DNA from 3 places in the Streptomyces sp. NPDC006516 genome. Region 3 is predicted to be linked to each of the others. Evidence: riboswitches for the same ligand, from Rfam matches in the RefSeq annotation. Region 3 holds a riboswitch; each other region holds the start of a gene.
What was found. A riboswitch is a leader RNA that binds a small molecule or an ion and turns the genes downstream of it on or off. The one in region 3 is predicted to bind cyclic di-AMP.
Positions count from the first base shown of each region.

Region 1: it holds a riboswitch for cyclic di-AMP, as region 3 does, so the genes downstream of both, ABZY45_RS20035 (M23 family metallopeptidase) here and ABZY45_RS22670 (transglycosylase family protein) in region 3, are expected to answer to the same signal.
Region 2: it holds a riboswitch for cyclic di-AMP, as region 3 does, so the genes downstream of both, ABZY45_RS27545 (C40 family peptidase) here and ABZY45_RS22670 (transglycosylase family protein) in region 3, are expected to answer to the same signal.

Region 1 covers NZ_JBEXPD010000007.1:20,812-27,788, reverse strand. Annotated here, with positions in the region: gene ABZY45_RS20065 (hypothetical protein) at 1-88, opposite strand, end outside; gene ABZY45_RS20060 (FAD-binding oxidoreductase) at 293-1,678, opposite strand; gene ABZY45_RS20055 (hypothetical protein) at 1,880-2,185, opposite strand; tRNA gene ABZY45_RS20050 (tRNA-Met) at 2,390-2,463, shown strand; gene ABZY45_RS20045 (MerR family transcriptional regulator) at 2,567-3,313, shown strand; gene ABZY45_RS20040 (PP2C family protein-serine/threonine phosphatase) at 3,446-4,603, shown strand; cyclic di-AMP (ydaO/yuaA leader) riboswitch at 4,836-4,988, shown strand; gene ABZY45_RS20035 (M23 family metallopeptidase) at 5,000-6,037, shown strand; gene ABZY45_RS20030 (PrsW family intramembrane metalloprotease) at 6,216-6,977, opposite strand, start outside.
Region 2 covers NZ_JBEXPD010000012.1:151,642-158,618, reverse strand. Annotated here, with positions in the region: gene bioB (biotin synthase BioB) at 1-828, opposite strand, end outside; gene ABZY45_RS27575 (8-amino-7-oxononanoate synthase) at 972-2,120, shown strand; gene ABZY45_RS27570 (DUF397 domain-containing protein) at 2,113-2,427, opposite strand; partial or broken gene ABZY45_RS27565 (helix-turn-helix transcriptional regulator) at 2,407-2,547, opposite strand; gene ABZY45_RS27560 (ATP-binding protein) at 2,772-3,203, shown strand; gene ABZY45_RS27555 (LysR family transcriptional regulator) at 3,272-4,186, opposite strand; gene ABZY45_RS27550 (LysE family translocator) at 4,259-4,900, shown strand; gene ABZY45_RS27545 (C40 family peptidase) at 4,919-5,389, opposite strand; cyclic di-AMP (ydaO/yuaA leader) riboswitch at 5,393-5,589, opposite strand; gene ABZY45_RS27540 (hypothetical protein) at 5,931-6,239, opposite strand; gene ABZY45_RS27535 (ATP-dependent Clp protease proteolytic subunit) at 6,247-6,882, opposite strand.
Region 3 covers NZ_JBEXPD010000008.1:232,788-239,764, reverse strand. Annotated here, with positions in the region: gene ABZY45_RS22685 (DUF501 domain-containing protein) at 1-124, opposite strand, end outside; gene ABZY45_RS22680 (septum formation initiator family protein) at 195-665, opposite strand; gene eno (phosphopyruvate hydratase) at 760-2,046, opposite strand; gene ABZY45_RS22670 (transglycosylase family protein) at 2,489-3,175, opposite strand; cyclic di-AMP (ydaO/yuaA leader) riboswitch at 3,176-3,347, opposite strand; gene ABZY45_RS22665 (transglycosylase family protein) at 3,638-4,636, opposite strand; gene ABZY45_RS22660 (cytochrome P450) at 4,742-6,037, opposite strand; gene ABZY45_RS22655 (nucleoside triphosphate pyrophosphohydrolase) at 6,034-6,977, opposite strand, start outside.

The sequences.
Region 1 (6,977 bases), on a different contig from region 3:
AGGGCAGCGGCGCCGGCGCGCCCGTCTCGGCAGTGGCGGTCGCGCCGTCGGGGTGCCGCTGGGTCGTGCGGACGGGCATGTCGGTCATCTCGGAGTCCTGTACGTAGGTGTGTGGTGAGAGCCCTGTGACCGTGCCGCTGGAGAATCAACCGGACTGGTCCCGACCGGTACGGCGAACGAGGTGCCGCTACCGGTGCCGCGCCGCTCCGGGGGCGTCCGGATCATGCGGTGCATGCAGACTGTAACCCTCCCGGCACGGCTTTCCCCCGGAATTGCGAGCCCGGCGTCAGGGTCAGTGTGGCGGTGCGGGCTCGATGTTCTGGTTTGCGTGGAAGAGGTTGTGCGGATCGTAGACCCGCTTGACCTCGGAGAGACGGTCGTAATGGCCGCGGTAGGTGGCCTTCACCCGGTCCTGGGACTCGCCCGCGCCGATGAAGTTCACGTAGGAGCCGCCCATGGAGTGCGGGTGGAGCGCCTCCCAGTAGCCGACGGCCCAGTCCCGCAGCGCGGTGGCGTTGGCCGGGTCGGGGTCGATGCCCGCGATGACGCCGGACCAGCGCGCGTCGCGGTAGGCCCACGCGGTCTCGTCGGGTCCGACGCGGCCCGCCGCGCCGTCGACGGGGTACAGGTGCATGGTCGACAGTCCGGTGGGGAGGTTCTCGGCGAAGTTGGCGTGCACATCGACGGCCGCGTCGGTGATGTCGTCGAAGAAGGCGCCGCGCCAGTACCACTGGAGCCCGGCGGGGAGCAGCTCGTCGAACATGCTCTGCAGGGCCGGGTAGGGCATCGGCGAGGTGAAGTGGAAGGCAGGGGGCCCCGGTTCCGCCACCACGGCGAGGGTCTCCCCCAGCGCGTCCGGATCCGCGGTCGAGGACCAGACGACGCCGCACATCTTCTGCCCGTGGATCTCCTCGGGGAAGGGCGGCCCGGGCGGGACGGTCAGCGACGCGAAGAAGCCGTACAGGTCGTCCGGCGCCTGCGGCAGGAACTCGCGGTACCAGCGCATCACGTCGTGGAAGCGGTCCAGCGGCCACAGGGTGATCCCCACGCCCACCGTGTCCACGGGATGCAGCTCGAAGTCGAACGAGGTGACGATGCCGAAGTTGCCGCCCCCGCCGCGCAGCGCCCAGAAGAGGTCCGCGTGCTCGTTCGCGTTCGCCGGGACGAAGGTGCCGTCGGCCAGGACCACGTCGGCGGAGACCAGATTGTCCGCCGTGAGGCCGTACTTGCGGGTGAGGTAGCCGTGGCCACCGCCGAGGGTGAGCCCGCCGACACCGGTCGTGGACATGATGCCCGCCGGGGTGGCGAGGCCGAACGCGTGGGTGGCGTGGTCGAGATCGCCGAGCTGCGCGCCACCGTCCGCCTGGGCGGTCTGCGTGGCGGGGTCGACGCGTACGCCGCGCATGGGTGACAGGTCGAGCGTGACGGCGTCGTCGGCGAGGCAGAGGCCCGGTCCGCTGTGCCCACCGCCGCGTACGGCGACGGTCAGGCCGTTCTCACGGACGAAGTCGACAGCCGCCATGACGTCCGCCGTGTCGTGGCACTTGACCACCGCGCCGGGCTTCTTGTCGATCATGGCGTTGTAGACCGTGCGGGCCTGGCCGTATTCCTGGTCGTCCGGACCGATGACGGGGCCGCGCAGCCGGCTTCTCATCGTCTCGAGGGTGGTGCCGTCCATGGTCGTCTCCTAGCGCGCGTGCGCCCGGCCTCCTCTGGGCTCCCGCATCGGGTGAGGCTGCTGGGCCGACGTCGGCACCTCAGGATGCCGCGCAGACGGGACCGAACACCGAAGGGCTGTCCCTCCAGCGTCCCGCCGTGGCCGAGGGCCCGCAATCGCGGGGCGCCGTGCCCCGGCCGGCAGCCGGGGCACGGCGCGGGATCACGCCTGCGGTGGGGCGGCCGCGCGCTCGCCCGGCACTGCCGCGGACGCCTCCGGCACCCCCGTGTCCTTACGCAGATGCACCATGAGCCCGATGAAGCCCGCCGCGAACCCGCTGAGCAGGCCCGATATCCCGTGGTTGAACGCGTTGACCGAGGCGCTGCCGGGCACGCCGACGACCAGGTAGTTGACGGCGGCGCTGATCACCGCGCCGAACGCGGCGCCGATCAGCCCGTTGACGAGACAGGTGCGTACGGGCGACTGCGCGGAACCGGGGATTCGGGCAGGTCTGTGCGGTGTGGACATGGCAGGAGGCCCTCCAGACAGGCGGGAAGCGAGTTCGGGGGGCGTGACAACCCCCTTGGGCACGGCACTATGCCTGCCAACTGTGCCTGGCGCACCCTCTGTTGGCGCGATGCGCCGGTGACGAGGGGTCCCGCCTCCGAGGTGGGCGAGGGCGGGGGTGGTCAGGACCGCGTCCCGGATGGCGTAGAGTTACAACCACAACGACGCGGGGTGGAGCAGCTCGGTAGCTCGCTGGGCTCATAACCCAGAGGTCGCAGGTTCAAATCCTGTCCCCGCTACTGAAGACAGAGGCCCGGATCCTTCCAAGGATCCGGGCCTCTGTCGTGTGCCCACCGCCGCACGCTTGACCTTGACGTTACGTAAAGATCTACCGTTTCCCGCATGGAGTGGTCCATCCAGGAAATCGCCCGGCAGGCCGGCACCACGAGCCGCACGCTCCGGCACTACGGGGAGCTCGGCCTCCTGACGCCGAGCCGCACGGGCGCCAACGGCTACCGCTATTACGACCAGGAGGCCCTGGTCAGGCTCCAGCGCATCCTGCTGCTGCGGGAGCTGGGACTCTCGCTGCCCGCGATCAAGGACGTACTGGAGGGGCAACGGGACACCTCGGCGGCGCTGCGGGCCCATCTGCGGCTGCTGGAGCAGGAGCGGGAGCGCATCGGGCGGCAGATCGCCTCGGTGCGGACCACTCTCCAAAAAACCGAGGAAGGGGAAGGGCTCATGGCCGAGGAAGTGTTCGACGGCTTCGATCACACGGTGTACGAACAGGAGGTCACCGAGCGCTGGGGCCGCGAGGCGTACGAGCGCGGCGACCGGTGGTGGAAAGGACTGGGCCCGGACGGGCGCGCGCGATTCCAGGAGGAGCACGAGCAGATCGCCCGGGACTACGGCGAGGCCAGGGCGGCCGGTCTCGACGCGGGCTCCGACGAGGTGCAGGACATCGCGCGCAGGCACTGCGAGTGGCTCGCGGTGACCATGGAACCCACCCGTTCGTATGTAACCGGCATCGCGGAGATGTACGTCGCCGATCCTCGCTTCGCGAGGAACTACGATCGGTACGGGGACGGAACAGCCGTCTTCGTACGGGATGCACTGACGATCTACGCGCGGCACCGGCTCACCGGCTGACCTCCGGGGGGCGGGCCCCGGCGCGCTCCTCCCTTCGGCCGATGACGGGTCGCCGTGCGGCGCGGCTCCGGCGAGCCTGGGTGGGGCGCGGTACCGTCCGCAGCCGTGGACGGACCGGGCAGGAGTGCACAGGTGGGGAAGCGGGACGGACGGCGAGTGAGTGCTGCCGGGAACTCCCGTGCCCGGCGCTTCGTGCGCGCGCTGCCCGCCCTGATGATCTGTGCCGGAGTGGTCTTCGACCTGCTGACGCCGACCGAGGTGTCCGCCGTACCGCTCTTCGCGGCGGCCCCGCTGATCGCCGCCCCGTTCTTCTCGCTGGCCTCGACCGTGCGCACCGCGGTGGTCGCCATCCTCGTCGTACTCGTCATCCGGATCTCGGACGGCGTCCTCTACAAGGTCGTACCGCTCACCGACCTGCTCACCCTGCTGACGGTGTCCGTACTCGCCCTCGTCATCAACGGCGTCGTGCGGCGCGGGAACGAGCAGCTTGCCTCGGCCCGGGTCATCGCGGAGACCGCGATGCGCGCGGTGCTTCCCACGCCCGAGTCACGGATCGGCGGGCTGCAGGTCGCGGCGCGCTACGAGCCGGCCCAGGCCGACGAGTTCGTCGGCGGTGATCTGTTCGCCGTGGCGGACACGCCCTACGGCGTGCGGCTGGTGCTCGGGGACGTACGGGGCAAGGGGCTGGACGCGGTGGCGGCGGTGGCCGTCGTGATCGGGGCGTTCCGGGAGGCCGCCGAGCAGGAGCGGTCGCTCGAAGGGGTGGTCCAGCGGCTGGAGCGGGCTCTGGCCCGGGAGGGCTCACGGCGCGGCGGGTTCGACTCCGTGGAGGGGTTCGTCACCGCCGTGCTCGCCGAGATCCCGGCGGGCTCGGAGACCTTGCGGGTCGTCAACCGCGGGCACCCCGAGCCGCTGGTCCTGCATCCGGACGGGGCGCTCGACGTGCTGACGCCGGCCGAACCGGCCCTGCCGCTGGGCATGGGGCTGGGTGCGTGGCCGGACCGTGCGGACGAGTGGCCGCTGCCGGCCGGGGCGACGTTCCTGGCGTTCACGGACGGCCTGTCGGAGGCGCGGGACGCGCACGGTGCGTTCTACGACCCGGAGGCACGGCTGCGTGGCCGGATCTTTCCGGGGCCGGAGGAGCTGCTGTCCGCGCTCACCGACGACGTACGTCTGCACACCGGGGGCCGGTCGACGGACGACCTGGCGCTCCTCGCGGTCGGGAGGCCGTCCCGGGGTCAGCCCGAGCGGCGGACGACCGTGAAGATTGTGGGGCGGGACAGTGAATGACGGGCGGCGACCGTCCGTAGTCACGAGGCACCTCTCCGATAACATTTGACACACCATCAGAAACTGACAGTGTGTCGCGCGTCGCGCAACTCGCCCGTTTGAGCCCGTTTGACCCCTGAAAGTCCAGGCCAGGGCCGTGAACGATCTGTCGGAACAGCTTGGAATCGGACCCAGGTGTCTATTAACGTTCGATAACGCAGCGCGGTTGTACCTGTCGTCGCAAGAGGCGGCACCGTGCGCGGCGCCGAATTCCGCAAGGGAACCGGGGAACCACCTACATGGGGTGAATCGGACACCTGTGTCTCGTGAGAGACGAAGGGGCCCGTAGGAGACCTTCCTGCTCCGAACCCGTCAGCTAACCCGGTAGGCGAGAAGGAAGGAAAGGAGTGCGCCCACGTGGCGTCGAATCAGCCTGCCCCCGAGGCCCCGTCACCCTTCAGGACCGACAGCCTCGGTACCGAGGACAGGACTTGGGAGGAATGGAACCCCACCGAGGAGTCCATCCGCCCCGTACGCGGTCGGCACCGTGTAGCCAAGCAGCGTGGTCTCGCCCGTAGCTCCACCGTCCTCGGCGTCGGCGTCATCGCGGCCGTCGGAGCGGGTGGCATGGCCACCGCGCAGAGCAAGCCGCCGGTCTCCATCTCCCTTCCCGATTCCATCGCGGACAATCTCCCCGACGCCAAGTCCCTGCCCGGCGTTGGCGCGTTCATGTCCGGCGACTCCGACGCGGACCAGCAGACGGTCGCCTCCTCCCCCCTCACCTCCGCGGGCATCACGGCCGCCGAGGCCGAGCAGGGAACCACCGACGCCGGCGAGGCGCTGCGCGCCCGCATCCTCCAGCAGGCCGAGCAGCAGCAGGCCGGAGCCGATGCCGAGGCCAGGGCCGCCGAGGAGACGGCGGCGGCCGAGGCAGCCGCGGCCCAGGCGGCGAAGCAGCAGACCGTGGCCGAGGCCGAGGCCGTCGCGAAGAAGAAGGCGGCGGAAGAGGCGGCGAAGAAGAAGGCGGAGGCCGAGCGCCTCGCCAAGCTCGCCGCCAGCTATGCCGTCCCGACCTCCTCGTACTACATCAGCTCGAGCTTCGGTCAGGCCGGTTCGATGTGGTCCTCCGGCTACCACACCGGGCTGGACTTCGCGGCCCCGACCGGTACGCCGGTCAAGGCGGTGCACAGCGGCACGGTGAAGTCGGCCGGCTACTCCGGTTCGTACGGCTACCGCACGGTCCTCGAGCTGGAGGACGGCACCGAGGTCTGGTACTGCCACCAGTCCTCGATGGACGTGACCGCAGGTCAGAAGGTCACCACCGGCCAGACCATCGGCCGCGTCGGAGCGACGGGCAATGTGACCGGCGCGCACCTGCACCTGGAGATCCACACCGCTGACGGCACGGGCATCGACCCGATGGCCTGGCTGCGCGGTAAGGGCCTCACGATCTGATCCCGCGCGCCGTCACGCGGCGCACCGAACCCCGGCGGCCCTGACGCACTACCCCCCGACGTCAGGGCCGCCGGTTCGTCGTGTCCTGGTGGTGTGTCCTGGTTCGTGCGTGCCGTCGGTTCATGCGTGTCGGTTCGTGGGTGCCTCCGACGAGCTCACGCTCGCCCGCCTGGCGGGCTCACGGAGGCGGGGGAGCGCGGTGGCGGGCACCGTCCTCCAGGTAGGGGTTGTAGCCCCCGTAGTGCCGGTGCGGTGCCGGTGGCTGCTGCGCCGCCACGCTCCCGTGGGAGAACTGACCGGGGAACGGCTGCGGGGCGGCCGGCCTGGGCGGCCGTACCCGGCCCGTCGCGTGGGCGGCGTACGTCAGGGCGGGGCCCGCGACCGCCCGGCGCTGCCACAGGTGGTGCAGCAGCTCCTGCTCGCGGAGTGCGAACTCCGGTCCCGCGCCGTCGTGGCGGGCCCTTCGGCGGAGCATGGCCAGGGACGTCGCGAACGACTCGTACTCGGCGACGGCACGGGCCGCGGCCCTGCCCCGGTTCCGGTCGGGGTAGCTGTGCCAGTGCCTCGCCATGTCGCGGGCCATACCCCGCGCCCGCATCGAGGCGAGCGCGAGCGGCTCGGCGGGGGCGAGCCAGCCGGCCGCCGCGTACACCGGCAGCTCGGTGGACAAGGTGCGCAGCTCCCGCTGGCGCGACCAGATCGCCAGCCACGTCACCAGAGCGAAGCACGGAACCATGAACGCGCCGTACACCGCGTAGAAGCCGTACGGGCCGAAGGCCGACGAGCCGTTCCACACGGCGTGCATGCCCATGGCGAGGACGAGTCCCAGCAGGGGCGAGACGATCCGGCGAATCCGGTGCCGCGCGCCTCCGAGGGCCGCGATGCCGAGTCCTATGCCGGAGAGCACCGTGAACAGAGGGTGGGCGAACGGCGACATCAC
Region 2 (6,977 bases), on a different contig from region 3:
CCCGCCCGCGAGCCGTACCTCGACGTCGGGACAGACGAACCTCACCATCGCCAGGATGCGCAGGCACCGCTGGGGCGTGAGGTGCCACTTCTTCGCGAGCGGTGTCCCCTCCATGGGGATCAGGAAGTTCACCGGCACCGAATCGGGGTCGAGGGCACGCAGCGAGAAGACGACGTCCACCAGATCGGCGTCGGACTCGCCCATCCCGGCGATCAGGCCGGAACAGGCCGACAGGCCGGCAGCCTGGGCCTGCTGCACGGTGTCCACCCGGTCGGCGTACGTGTGGGTGGTCGTGATGTCCCCGTACGTCCCCTCCGAGGTGTTGAGGTTGTGGTTGTACGCGTCGGCGCCCGCCGACCGGAGCCGGTCGGCCTGGCCCTCCGACAGCAGACCGAGACAGGCGCACACCTCGACGCCCTCGTGCTGCTCCTTGATGGCTTCGATCGTCCGAGACACCCGGTCCACGTCCCGGTCCGTCGGCCCACGGCCGCTCGCCACCAGGCAGACCCGCTTCGCGCCACCGGCCACTCCCGCGGCGGCGGCCTTTGTCGCCTGGTCAGGTTTCAGCCAGGTGTACTTGAGGATCTCGGCCTTGGAGCCGAGCCGCTGCGAGCAGTAGGAGCAGTCCTCGGGGCAGAGCCCGGACTTCAGGTTCACCAGGTAGTTCAGCTTGACGCGGCGCCCGAACCACTGGCGGCGCACCTTTCCGGCCGCGGCCACCACGTCGAGCAGTTCGTCGTCGGAGGTCGCCAGCACGGCGAGAGCCTCGTCACGGGTCGGCAGTTCGCGCCGCAGCCCCTTGTCCACCAGCGTGTTCAGCAGGTCCATGGGCTTGATCCTGACGTACGGCACCGCCATCGGCCAAGGAGGAACCGGACAGGAGAGCCGGCCGATGCTGTGTGTATTGCCACACCCTGGCCTGTTGCGCACCCGGTTAGGGTCTGTGAGCTGCCTACAAAAGGGACCCGCTCATGTCCTACGCCCCATTCGACTGGATCGACGACGCGGCGCGCCGCCGGGCCGATGCCGGACTCGTCCGGAGCCTGCGCCCCAGGCCCTCCGGGACGGATGTGCTGGACCTCGCCGGCAACGACTATCTGGGGCTCACCCGGCACCCCGAGGTCACCTCGGCCGCCGCCGAGGCCGCGCGGGAGTGGGGCGCGGGCTCCACCGGTTCGCGACTGGTCACCGGGTCCACCGCACTCCACGCCGAGCTGGAGCGCGAACTCGCCGACTTCTGCGGATTCGAAGCGGCCCTCGTGTTCTCCTCGGGCTACGCGGCCAATCTGGCGGCTCTCACCGCGCTGACCGGACAGGATTCACTGATCGTCTCCGACGCGGGCAACCACGCGTCGATCGTCGACGGCTGCCGCCTCTCCAGGGCGGCCGTCGCCGTCGTACCGCACGCGGACCCCGAAGCCGTACGCAAGGCGCTCCGCGCACACGGTGGACGGGCGGTGGCCGTGACCGACTCGGTCTTCTCGGTGGACGGCGACGCGGCCCCCCTGCCCGCCCTCGCGGACGTCTGCCGCGAAGCCGGGGCGGCCCTCCTGGTGGACGACGCGCACGGGCTGGGCGTCCTGGGTGAGGGCGGGCGAGGCGCACTCGCCGCCGCCGGGCTCGCGGGCGGCGAGGGGATCGTCGCCACGCTGACTCTGTCGAAGTCGCTGGGCAGCCAGGGCGGTGCGATCCTCGGCCCGGCCCGCGTCATCGGTCATCTCGTCAACACCGCCCGTACGTTCATCTTCGACACCGGGCTCGCTCCGGCCGCGGTGGGTGGAGCGCTGGGCGCCCTGCGGCTGTTGCGCCGGGAGCCCGGACGCGCGGCCGCAGCCGGGAGGGTCGCGGCCGAGCTGTACGGGCGGCTCACCGCCGCCGGGCTCACCGCCGTACGCCCCGACGCCGCCGTCGTCTCCGTCCGTGCGCCCTCGGCGGAGTCCGCGGTGCGCTGGGCGGCCGACTGCCGCGGCGCGGGCCTGGCGGTGGGATGTTTCCGGCCGCCGTCGGTGCCTGACGGGATCTCGCGGCTCAGGCTGACGGCGCGCGCGGACCTCACGGAGGAACAGATCGCTTTCGCCGTAGGGGCGGTCGTCGCGACGGCACCCGTGCCCGTCAGCTGATCAGGGGCCCGTGCAGTCCGGCCACGAAGGTCGTCCAGGCTTCCGCCGAGAAGCGCAGCGGTGGCAGGGCCACGTCCTTGGAGTCCCGCACGGCCAGTCGGTCCTCGCCGAGCGGTGCGGCTTCCACGCAGTTGTTCATCCCTGTGCTGCGGCTGCTGCGCCGCCAGCTGGGGCCGGGCTGTGCGGGACGGTCGGACATCGCGCCCCCTCGGGCAGTCTGAAGGTTCCGCCTGACCGCTGCGGCCTGCTGCGGCGATGAGGTCCAGCGAACGCCAGTTGTTTTCGTGCCCGTCTCGATCCGGCTCACTTTCGACTGGTGCCAGCCCAGCCTGTCCGCGGCCTCCCGGCTGGTGAGCCCGGCGGCATGGCGCAGGCCGCGCAGTTCCTCCCCGAGTCTGCGTCGGCGTACCAGCGGGCCGTGGCGCATGTCGGCTCCTCTCCTCCCGCGGAGAGCCTCTGCGGCGGCGGCTCGGAAAGTGGCCAGTGTGACGCTTGTGTACGGCTACGGGGGAGAGTTCACCGGATTGGGCGGCAGATATATGCACATCTTGGTGGATCGCCGTCACCGAGGGCCGTATCGGTGGCACTCTGGCGCGAAGCACAATCCAGGCCGATCGCGGGTCGGTCAGGCGGGAAAGGGACGGCGTCGCCATGGCAGACCAGCAAGAAGCAACTGTCACCCTGCCGAGCGACCCGGTCTCGGTGTCCCGGGCCCGCAGACACGTGGCGCGCGTACTCGCCGAGTGGGGTCTCGCGGACGGGAGCGAGACCGCCGACGCCATCCAGCTGATCGTCTCGGAGCTCGCGACGAACGCGGTCCAGCACACCTTCGGCCAGTCACCCACCTTCACCGTGGACCTGCGCCTGGATCGTGACGTCGAGTTGTATCTGGGGGTCACGGACAGCCACCCCCGCTGGCCCCAGCGCCTGCCCGCGGCTGTACGGCAGGACAACGGCCGCGGCATGGTGATCGTCCGGGCGCTCGCCAAGGAACGCGGTGGCCGGCTCAGCGTCAGCCCGACTCCGGACGGGGGCAAGACCGTGGCGATCGAGCTTCCCTGGGCCGTTCCCACGCAGGCCTGAGATTCCACGGGTGGGCCGCCGCACCGGGACGAGGCGACGATTGCCCCGCCGGGCCGCCCGCCCGACAGCTACGACGTGGTGGTACGGCCGAATCCGCTGCGCAGCAGCGCCGTCAGTGTCTCCGAGGCCGCCGTGTTCCGGGTCCCCCGGTGCGCCACCGAGATCGTCCGCCGGAACGTCGCCGGCTCCAGGCGCCGTACGGCGAGTGGTGCCGGGGACATCGCCGCGACCATCTCCGGCACGACTGCCACGCCGAGGCCCGCACTGACCAGCGCGCACACCAGGGCGTAGCCGGGCGACTCGCACACCACGGCGGGCGTCGCCCCCGCCTCGGCGAGCGCACGCTCCACCCCGCGCCTGGGCGGGTGCTCCGGCGCGCTGCTGATCAGTGGCCGGCCGGCCAGTTCGGACACGGGCAGCGGACCGCTTCCCTCGGAGAGCATCTGGCCGACGGCGGTGACGAGCACCAGCTCCTCGACGAGCAACGGCTCCGAGAACACGCCCGCAGGCAGTGGATCAGGGGCCGCCGGCTCGTACGCGTGGGTCAACGCCAGGTCCACGTCCCCCGCCGCCACCGCGGCGACCCCGGCCGGCGGCTCGTAGTCCGTGACGGCCAGCTCGACGTCGGGGTGGGCACGGCGGAACGCGGTGAGCACCGGGGGCAGCAGGTGGATCCCGGCGGTGACGAAGGTCCCTACGCGCAGCCGGCCGCCCGAAAGCCCGGCGAGCCGGGCGAGCTCGTGCCGCGCCTGGTCCATCTCGTCCAGGACGCGCCTGGCACGCCCCGCCAGGAGCTCGCCGGCCGCCGTCAGCCGTGCTCCACGATGGTGTCTCACGAGCAGGGCGGCCCCGGCCTCCCGCTCCAGCTTGGCCAGCTGCTGCGAGAGTGCGGGCGCGGTGTAGCCCAGCCGAGCCGCTGCCCGTGTGATCGAGCCGGCCTCGGCCACCGCCACCAGCGCGGCCAGCCGTGTGGGGTCGTACATTAAGCGTTCCTTTTGGCGGACCCAGAAGATTGCAAGTACACGCTAAAGGCTCCGGGCGTTCAAGGTGGACCCATGGACGCACAACTGCTCGCTTTCGTCGCCGTGGCCGCGGGTATGGTCGCGCTGCCCGGCGCGGACTTCACCGTCGTCGTACGCAACGCACTCGCCTCCCGGCGGTCCGGTCTCGCCTCCGCGGTGGGGGTCGCCGGAGGGTTGCTGGTACACACCGCGCTGGCCGTCGCAGGGCTCGCCGCCGTGCTCGTGACCATGCCGGTCCTGTTTCGTACCGTTCAGCTGCTCGGCGGCGCCTATGTGCTCTGGCTCGGACTCAGCGGCCTGTACGCGCTGCGGCGAAACGCGGTCCGGGAAGGAGAGGCCGGGGAGGGACAGGGAGGCGGGGCACCGACGACGTGGGCCCGCTCCCTGCGCCAGGGCTTTCTGACGAACGCCCTCAACCCGAAGGCGCCCGTCCTCTTCCTCAGCCTGCTGCCCCAGTTCGTTCCCGACGGCTCGCCGCCGCTGCCCAGGACCTTGCTGCTGGCCTCGGTGGTCGTGCTGCTCGCGCTCATCTGGTTCCCGGCCGTGGCGCTGCTGGTGGACCGGCTGGGCCGGTGGCTGCGCCGGCCGCGTACCGCCCGTGCGATCGAGGGCGGCAGCGGCACGGCGCTCACCGCGCTGGGACTCGTCCTGGTGACAGGGCCCCTGCTGCGCTGAACCGGAGGGGGAGAGCTGTCAGCGGACCCTCCCGTACCAGACGCTGTTCGACCAGATCCGCTCCAGCCGGACCACGGCCCCGGTCTTCGGTGAGTGCCACATCTTTCCGTTGCCGGCGTAGATACCGACGTGGTAAACGCTGCGGCCCGCGTGAAAAAAGACCAGGTCGCCGCGTTTCCGCTGCGACCTGGAGATATGGCGGGTCTTGTTGTACTGCTGCTGGGCCGTGCGGGGGAGTTTCTTGCCCACTTTCTTGAACGCGTAGAGCGTGAGGCCGGAACAGTCGAACCTGTGGGGGCCGGTGGCCCCCCATCTGTACGGTGCACCCTTCTTGGAGGCCGCGATGTCCAGCGCCCTCGTCGAATGGCCCGCGGCCTCGGCCTCGTTCACGAGACCGGGGGTCAGCATGGTGGTGCCGACGGCGAATGTGAGAACCGAGGCCGTACCGACCCGGGCGATGAGAGACGGGACATGAACCTGCGCAGGCATGCGCAACCCTTCGTCAGCCGCCTGTGAAGGGTGACCTGTCGGGTTCGGGCTGGCGAAGTTGCCCGGCCGCGCGAAGCGGCTTCACCCCGAGGGCTGTCCGGATGTCCGGTCGGCCCGTTGTGCTCGGGTCCTCCACTCCTGCCGATCCACTCCTGTCGACCAGGCATCCGGACGGCGGCAGGACTCGGCGTCCGCCCGGACCGCCCCGCCGCGGTGGCGGGGGCTTGTCGTCCCAGGGATCTTTACGCACGAACCGTCCCTTTTCCTCGTCGAAGTTCCGATATGTGAGAGTCGTCACCACTGATCCGTTCGGGTGGACGGGGTGCGCCCGAAGGCCCGGCGCTGCCGCCCGACCAGCCGCGTACCAGCGACGGAACGACGAATTCCGCTCAGCGTCCGCATCTGTTGCGCAAGTTGAGCCGTCCCTCGGGCGGGGGAGCCCCTGAGCCGAACGAGCGAGGAAAACTCATCACGTGGCCGGGCGTGTCGTGTGAGGGCGCCGAAAGCCCGGCCGGACGCCGGAGTCGGGCGTCGTCCGCGGTCAACTCGACGCGGCCGGAGGCAGCGCGACGCGTCCGGCACGCCGCTCCCCGTCCAGCAGTCGCAGCGCCCGGGCCAGCGTGGCCGCGTGGATCTGTGACTCGCCCCGCTCGTGCATCAGCGTGAGTGCGTCACGGAGGGCGGTGGCGCGGGAGGCGAGCGCCTGAGCGGCGCGAAGCGCTCCGTAGGTGTCGCTGCCGCGCGCCGGGTTGATGCGGCCGAGCTGGTCGAGGGCCTCCAGGTAGCAGTCGATGAACTCGGCCTCGGCGCGGGTCAGTGCGGGGAGCGGCGGGAACTGGGGCGAAAGCATCGGGCGTTCACCTCGCGAGATGCGGCGGCAGGGGTGGCATGCGGTTCTCCACGACGTGGTCCACCAGCCCGAACGCCAGGGCGGCGGGCGCGTCGAGAACGGTGTCCCGGTCGATGTCGGCGCTGATCTCCCGTACGGACCGCCCCGTGTGACGCGCCAGCATGGCCGTGAGCAGTTCGCGCTCGCGCAGCAACTCGGAGGCCGCGATCTCGAGATCGGAGGGCTGTCCCCTCAACGGCTCGTCCAGGGCGGGTTGCTGGATGACTACCCGGGAGCCGGGCAGGGCATGTCGGCGTCCGGGCGCACCGGCTGCGAGGAGTACGGCGGCACTCGACCCCGCCTGTCCGAGACAGAAGGTCTCCACCTCGCACGCCAGGTAGCGCATGGTGTCGTAGATCGCCGTCATGGCGTTGAAGGAGCCACCGGGCGAGTTGACGTAGAGGGACAGCGGACGGTCCGGATCCGCGTGCTCCAGGTACATGAACTGCGCGATCAGATCGGTCGCCGCGGTGTCGTCGACGGGAGTGCCGAGAAAGACGATGCGCTCGGACAGGAGCTTCGCGTAGGGATCCATCGTCCGGGGCCCGTAGGCGGTGCGCTCGGTGAACTCGGGCAGGACATGGCGGGCGGCGGGACGGAACATGGCGGGCCCTCTCCTCTGATTTCCCACAGGCGGAACCGGTCCGTACGAGCAGTACGTAAAAAATGTACAGGACGTACAGATGGTTATGATGGGGA
Region 3 (6,977 bases):
CGCACGGGCAGCGGTGCGCGATGGCGCGCAGACCGCGCGGCGGGCGGCCGAGCTGAAGCTCGAACGCGGCGATGTCCGCATCGGTGGGCGTGGTGGATTCGGTCTGCGGAGGGGGCGTGTCCATGCCTGCCTTGAATGTCATCGGTCGGACTGTATGAATCGGTGCGAGGAGAGGGCCCGGCGCGTCCGGAAGGTCATTCCCGGTCCGCGCTGTCGACGCCGTCCCAGAGGTTGGAGTGCCAGGGCCGGCCCCTCGCCCCCGGCTCGCCGCGGCGCACCTCGGCCGCGTCCGGGTCGACCACCGTATATCCGGTCTCGCCGGGCAGCACGTAGTGCAGGTGCTCGCGCGCGAGACGGCGGATATACGCGTCGTCCTTGAGCCGCGCCTTCTCGTCACGCAGCTCCTCGGTCCGCGAACGCGCCTCCCGCGAGAGCCTCTCCTGTTCGGCGATCTCGTCGCGCTGGGAGATGTACTGCCGCATCGGATACGCGAGGGCGACCACCAGGGAGCAGACGATCAGCGCGAGGAACGCGGCCCGGCCGGTGAGCCGGGACCGTCGTGCCTGACGGCGGTTCTGGGACCGGTAGACGCGGGCCGCGGTCTGCTCACCGAGCAGCCGCAGCCTGGTCGCGGTGGAGAACCGGTCGCGGTCCTTCCCGGCCATGTCTCACGCCTCCCCGTTACGCACGTCCGTCCCCGCACACGGTACGGGACCGGATGCGGGGACGGACGGAGGCTGGTGCCCCGGACTCGGGCCGTCAGCCCTCGAAGCGGAACCGCGGGAACGCCGAACGGCCCGCGTAGACCGCGGCGTCGTCGAGGATCTCCTCGATGCGCAGCAGCTGGTTGTACTTGGCGACGCGGTCCGAGCGGGCCGGGGCGCCGGTCTTGATCTGGCCACAGTTCACGGCGACGGCGAGGTCGGCGATGGTGACGTCCTCGGTCTCACCGGAGCGGTGGGACATCATGCACTTGAAGCCGTTGCGCTGGGCCAGCTCGACGGCGTCCAGGGTCTCGGTCAGCGAACCGATCTGGTTGACCTTGACGAGCAGGGCGTTGGCGGAGCCCTCCTCGATGCCACGAGCGAGGCGCTCGGGGTTGGTGACGAACAGGTCGTCACCGACGATCTGCACCTTGGAGCCGAGCTTGTCGGTGATGACCTTCCAGCCGGCCCAGTCGTCCTCGTACAGCGGGTCCTCGATGGAGACCAGCGGGTACGCGGAGACGAGCTCCTCGTAGTACTCGGTCATCTCGGCGGCCGAACGGGACTTGCCCTCGAACTCGTAGACGCCGTCCTTGTAGAACTCGGACGCGGCGACGTCGAGCGCGAGCGCGATGTCGCGGCCGGGGACGTAACCGGCCTCCTTGATGGCCTCGAGGATGAGGTCGAGGGCGGCACGGTTGGACTCGAGGTTCGGGGCGAAGCCGCCCTCGTCGCCGAGACCGGTGGACAGGCCCTTGGTCTTCAGGACCTTCTTGAGCGTGTGGTAGATCTCCGCACCCCAGCGCAGGGCCTCGGAGAAGGACTCGGCGCCGATCGGCGCGATCATGAACTCCTGGATGTCCACGTTGGAGTCGGCGTGCGAGCCGCCGTTCAGGATGTTCATCATCGGAACGGGCAGCAGGTGCGCGTTCGGGCCGCCGAGGTAGCGGAAGAGCGGGAGGTCGGACGCCTCGGACGCGGCGTGCGCCACGGCGAGCGAGACACCGAGGATGGCGTTGGCGCCGAGGGAGCCCTTGTTCTCGGTCGCGTCCAGGTCGAACATCGCCTGGTCGATGAGGCGCTGCTCGGTGGCGTCGTAACCGACGAGCTCCGGGCCGATCTGCTCGATCACGGCGAGGACGGCCTTTTCGACGCCCTTGCCCTGGTAGCGGTTGGGGTCACCGTCGCGAAGCTCGATGGCCTCGAACGCACCGGTGGAGGCGCCGGACGGAACAGCAGCACGTCCCGTGCTGCCGTCGTCGAGGCCAACCTCGACCTCGACCGTGGGGTTGCCCCGGGAGTCGAGGATTTCCCTGGCTACGACGACGTCGATGGACGGCACGAGGCATCTCCTTCTGGGATCTGACACTGGTTGTGCAGGGTCACTGTGGCCTTGCGGCACGAGCCTAACCGGCTCCGCCTGATCCGTCGGCCGTCCGCCCGTCCCCTGGGACGAAAAAGGACCCAAGGGCCTGCATTACGGGCAAAGCTCCAGAATTTTACTGGCAAGTAACTACAACAGTTGAACGAAAGCGTGTCCCGCGGGGTCTCCGTACACGGCTCCGCGCCGCCCGCGGAGCACCGGACACGACCCCGGCCCGGCGCGCAGGGGGGTGGGCGCGCCGGGCCGGGACTCCGGGGCAGGAGGAAGAACCCCGGACCGCTCCAGATGGGACCTGCACTGCCTCGGTGGAGCCCGTACCGCTTCGGTGGAGCCTGTCCCGCTTCAGGGCGCGGAACCTGGATCCACTTCAGGTGGGACCTGAGTTCTTCAGGTGGACCGACTACTTCAGGTGGAGCTGCTGACCCGGGAAGATCAGGTCGGCGTCGTCGACGATGTCGTCGTTCAGCTCGAACAGCTTCTCCCAGCCGCCCTTGACCTTCTTCGCGTCGGCGATCTTGCCGAGGGTGTCTCCGGCCTTCACCTTGTACTCGCCGTCACCCTTCTCGACCTTCTTGCCGGTCGGGGTCGTGACGGTCTTCTCGGCCTTCGGCTCCGTGCGCGTCTCGCTGCGCGAGGCGGGCTGCTCGGCCGTGCGCTCGGGCTGGGCCTTCTCGGCCGAGCCCGAGCCGGTGTCGACACCCGGGTCCACACCGTCGTTCGTCAGGCCGCCGGCACCGGCGCAGGCCCAGGCACCCGGGCCCTGGAGGTCGAGGAGCTTCTCGGCCACGGCTATCTGCTGGTTCTTGGTGGCCAGGTCGGCACGGGAGGCGTACTGCGTACCGCCGGCGGCGGCCCAGCTGGACTGCGAGAACTGGAGACCGCCGTAGTAGCCGTTGCCGGTGTTGATGGACCAGTTGCCACCGGACTCACACTGGGCGACGGCTTCCCAGGTCTGGACGGAGGCGGCCGAGGCGTTGGTGGCGCCCATCAGCGGCACGGCGACGGCAGCACCGGCGACACCGGCCAGGGTGGCGACACGGACGGCCTTGGACGGGCGACGGTGCTTGCCCTTGCTGGAAAGCAGCATGGTTCTCCTCACCGACGCCTACGAGGTGAGCTGTCGGGTTCGGGCCTGTGAGTTGCCCGGTCGCCCGCACTCGCGGACGACTTCACCCCGAGCCGTACCCGTACCCGTCTTCCGACGGCCGGGTCCGGCGCCTACCTGGGTCCCCCGCTCCTGCCTACGGCGCTTTACGCGTCGGTCCCCTTCGGCCGACGGCAGGATTCGGCGTGACGGTCGAAGGTGCCCGCGGTGCGAGCGGCTCCGACCGTAAACACACCCAACCCCTACATTCAAAGATGGACATAACGGTTAATCAGCACGTACCGGCGCGGGGTCGCGGATCGTTTGCGCAGGTCGGAGCCAATATGGACGGACCGGACGGACGGGGCACCCCGATCACAGCAAAGAGACCCATGTCTCACTTACGCATAAGTGGACATAGGCCTCTGAACTACCCCTGGTTTCGGGGTGTTTTCCCGCTTTGGATCAGTTGCCCGCCGAGGCCTTCGCCTGGGCGTCCTGACCATCCTTCGCATCCTGCGTGTCCTGGGTGTCCTGCGTCTGGGCCGTGAGGCCGAGGTCCAGGCTCTGGCCGGGCAGGATCAGGTCCGGGTCGGAGCCCAGCTCGTCCTTGTTGGCCTCGTAGAGCGCGGGCCAGCCGCCCGGGAGCTCCTGCGAGTCCGCGATCGCCCAGAGGTTGTCGCCCGTACGGACGGTGTACGAGCCGTCCGCGTCCTGGCGCGCGTCCGAGTCGCCCCGGGAGGCGTGCCGGCCGGACTCGCGCCCGTCCTCCAGGCCCGGCTCCGCGCTCGACTCGGGCGCGGGCGTGCCGCGGTGCTTGCCGCCGTTCGCCGCGTCCTCCTTCGAGGCGCCGGTCTCCGAGGCCTCGGGGGACGGGGTGGCGGACGGCGAGGCGTCGGCGCTCGCCGAGGAGTCGGCCCTGCCGGCCTTGTCCGTCCTGCTGTCGGAGGTGTCCTCGGTCTTCCCGCCGGTGCCCTCCGTCGCCTCCGCCGGGGCCGAGGCCCTGGACGAGGGGGTCCCGGACGGGGACGGGCTCTCCGTGGACCCGTCGGACGGCTCGCCGCCCGGGTCGATGCCCGGCAGCGTCCCGTCCAGGGCGAGCCCGGAGATCACGGCGCAGCTGGGCCACGCCTGCGGGCCCTTGTCGTCGAGCACCTTCTCCGCGACCGCTATCTGCTGCGAGCGGCTCGCGAGGTCGGCCCGGGGCGCGTAGGCGGTACCGCCGTAGGCCGACCAGGTGTCCTGCGAGAACTGCAGTCCGCCGTAGTAGCCGTTGCCGAGGTCGGCGCTCCACATGCCGCCGCTCTCGCATTCCGCGACCCGGTCCCAGGTCGTCGCCTCGGCGGCTTGCGCGCCGCCCGCGCCCAGCAGCGGGATGGCGATGGCCGATCCGGTGACGCCTGCGGCGACGACGATGGCGGGTGCCTGACGAGGGCGACGGTGTCTGCCGGTCGCGGAGCCCATGGGATTGCCTTCCGTGTGACTGACATGTGACGGGTGAGTCGAACGGTGAACCTAGCCCTACTCGAACGTGTGTCACAAGTCGATGCAGCGGAGATCACGTGAAAGTCACAGAGTTGACAGGCTGTCACTTTCCTCGCCGGAGCGCCCCGGCCGGAACTCGACCGGAAGCGTGCGCAGTCCACGCATGATGAGCCCGCCGCGCCACCGCAAATCGGCAGGTTCCGCAGCGAGCCGCAGGTCGGGGAGGCGGCGGAGCAGGGTCGCGAGAGCCACCTGACCCTCCAGCCGGGCCAGCGGCGCCCCCAGGCAGTAGTGGATGCCGTGTCCGTATCCGAGGTGCTGATTGTCACTCCGCGCGAGATCCAGCGTGTCCGGATCCTGGAAGCGCTCGGGGTCCCGGTCGGCGGCGGCCAGCACCACCAGGACGGGGTCCCCCGCCGCGATCTCCCGACCGCCCAGCGTCACGGGTTCGGTGGCGTAGCGCCACGTCGCGAGCTCCACCGGCCCGTCGTAACGCAGCAGCTCCTCGATGCCCGTGGCGAGCAGGTCCGTCTCCCCGGCGGCGAGCGACCGCTCCAGGCGGGCGCGCTGGGAGGGATTGCGCAGCAGCGCGTAGGTGCCGTTGCCGATGAGGTTCACGGTCGTCTCGAATCCGGCGAACAGGAGGATGAAGGCCATGGCGGCGGCCTCGTTCTCGGTGAGGTGCTCGCCGTGGTCACTCGCCCGGATCAGCCCGGAGATCAGGTCGTCACCGGGGTTCTCCCGCTTGCGGTGGATGAGTTCGGCGAGATAGCCACGCATCTTCTTGACCGATCTGGCCACCCCGCCGCGCGGACCGCCACCGTGCCGGATCATCATGCCCGCCCAGTCACGGAAGTCGTCCTGGTCCTCGCGCGGCACTCCGAGCAGATCGCAGATCGCGTAGATGGGCAGCGGGAAGGCGAAGTCGTGGATGAGATCCGCCTTCCCCTCCTCCACGAACGTGTCGATGAGGCGGTCCGTCAGCTCCTGCACGCGGGGCGCGAACTCCGCCACCCGGCGCGGGGTGAACGCCTTGGACACCAGTCGGCGCAGCCGGGTGTGGTCCGGGGGGTCGATGTTCAGCAGATGCGTCATCAGCTCCGCCTTGCGCTCCCCCGGGATACCGGTCTTCCCCTTCGCGTTCGCGGACCCCGCGTGGTGCGCCGGGTTCTTGGAGAGCCGGGTGTCGGCGAGGGCCTGCCTGGCGTCCGCGTACCGCGTCACCAGCCAGGCCTCGACCCCGCTGGGCAACGCCGTGCGGTGGACGGGGCTGTTCTCCCGTAGCCAGGCGTAGGCGGGGTACGGGTCGGTGGCGAACTCCCAGGTGAAGAGTTCGGGTGCCGCGTCGGGCGCGGAGGCGGTGCGGGGGCTGTCGTTCACTCCTCGACGCTATCGGGACCCGCCCCGAGCCCCTCCGCCGCCCGGATCGCGTCCCGGTAGGCCCGGGCGGCGGCCCGGAGAGCGGCCTCCGGGTCGATGCCGTCCTGCTCGGCGCGCACCGCGAGGGCGAGCAGCCGGTAGCCGACCCCCTCCCCCTGGGGCAGTGCCGCGTCGATCCCCGCCGTACGGGCGCGGCCTCCGAGCTTGGCCGCCAGTGCAAGACCTGGCTGGCCGAGCGGCACCCCGTCGGTGACGGAGTCGCGCTGCTTCTCGATCGCCTTCGTACGCAGCCAGTGCGCGCGGACGTCCTCCGGGGTCTCGGCGGTCTCGTCGCCGAACACGTGCGGGTGCCGGTGGATCAGCTTGTCGACGATCGTCCCCGCGACGTCGTCGATCCCGAACGGCTCCTCCGGGTCCTCCTGCGCGATGCGCGCGTGGAACACGACCTGGAGCAGCACGTCCCCGAGCTCCTCGCGCAGCTCGTCCCTGTCGCCGTCCTCGATGGCCTCGACCAGTTCGTACGCCTCCTCGATGGCGTACTTCGCGAGCCCTTCGTGGGTCTTCTGCGAGGTCCACGGGCAGGCGAGCCGGATCCGGTCCATGACCTGCACCAGGTCCAGGAGCCGCGCGCCGGGCAGGTCGTACGAACCGGGCAGCAACTCCAGGTCCGGCATGTGCACGCGGCCGGAACCGCCGAGGCGGGCCAGCCCGTCGGTGAGCGGCTGGTTCCCCTCGCCGCCCACCAGCACCACCACGGTCCGGCCGCCCGCGCAGTCGTCCACCAGCTCCTCCGCCGAGGGGGCGGCGTGCTCCACGGCGACGCCCGCCTCCCGCAGGTACGGCAGCTGCGGGTGGTCCCGCTCGGGGCACACCACCCGTTCTGCGGCGTGCAGCGTCTGCCAGGCGGGCCAGGACAGCAGTCCGGGCGCGACCCGGTGGC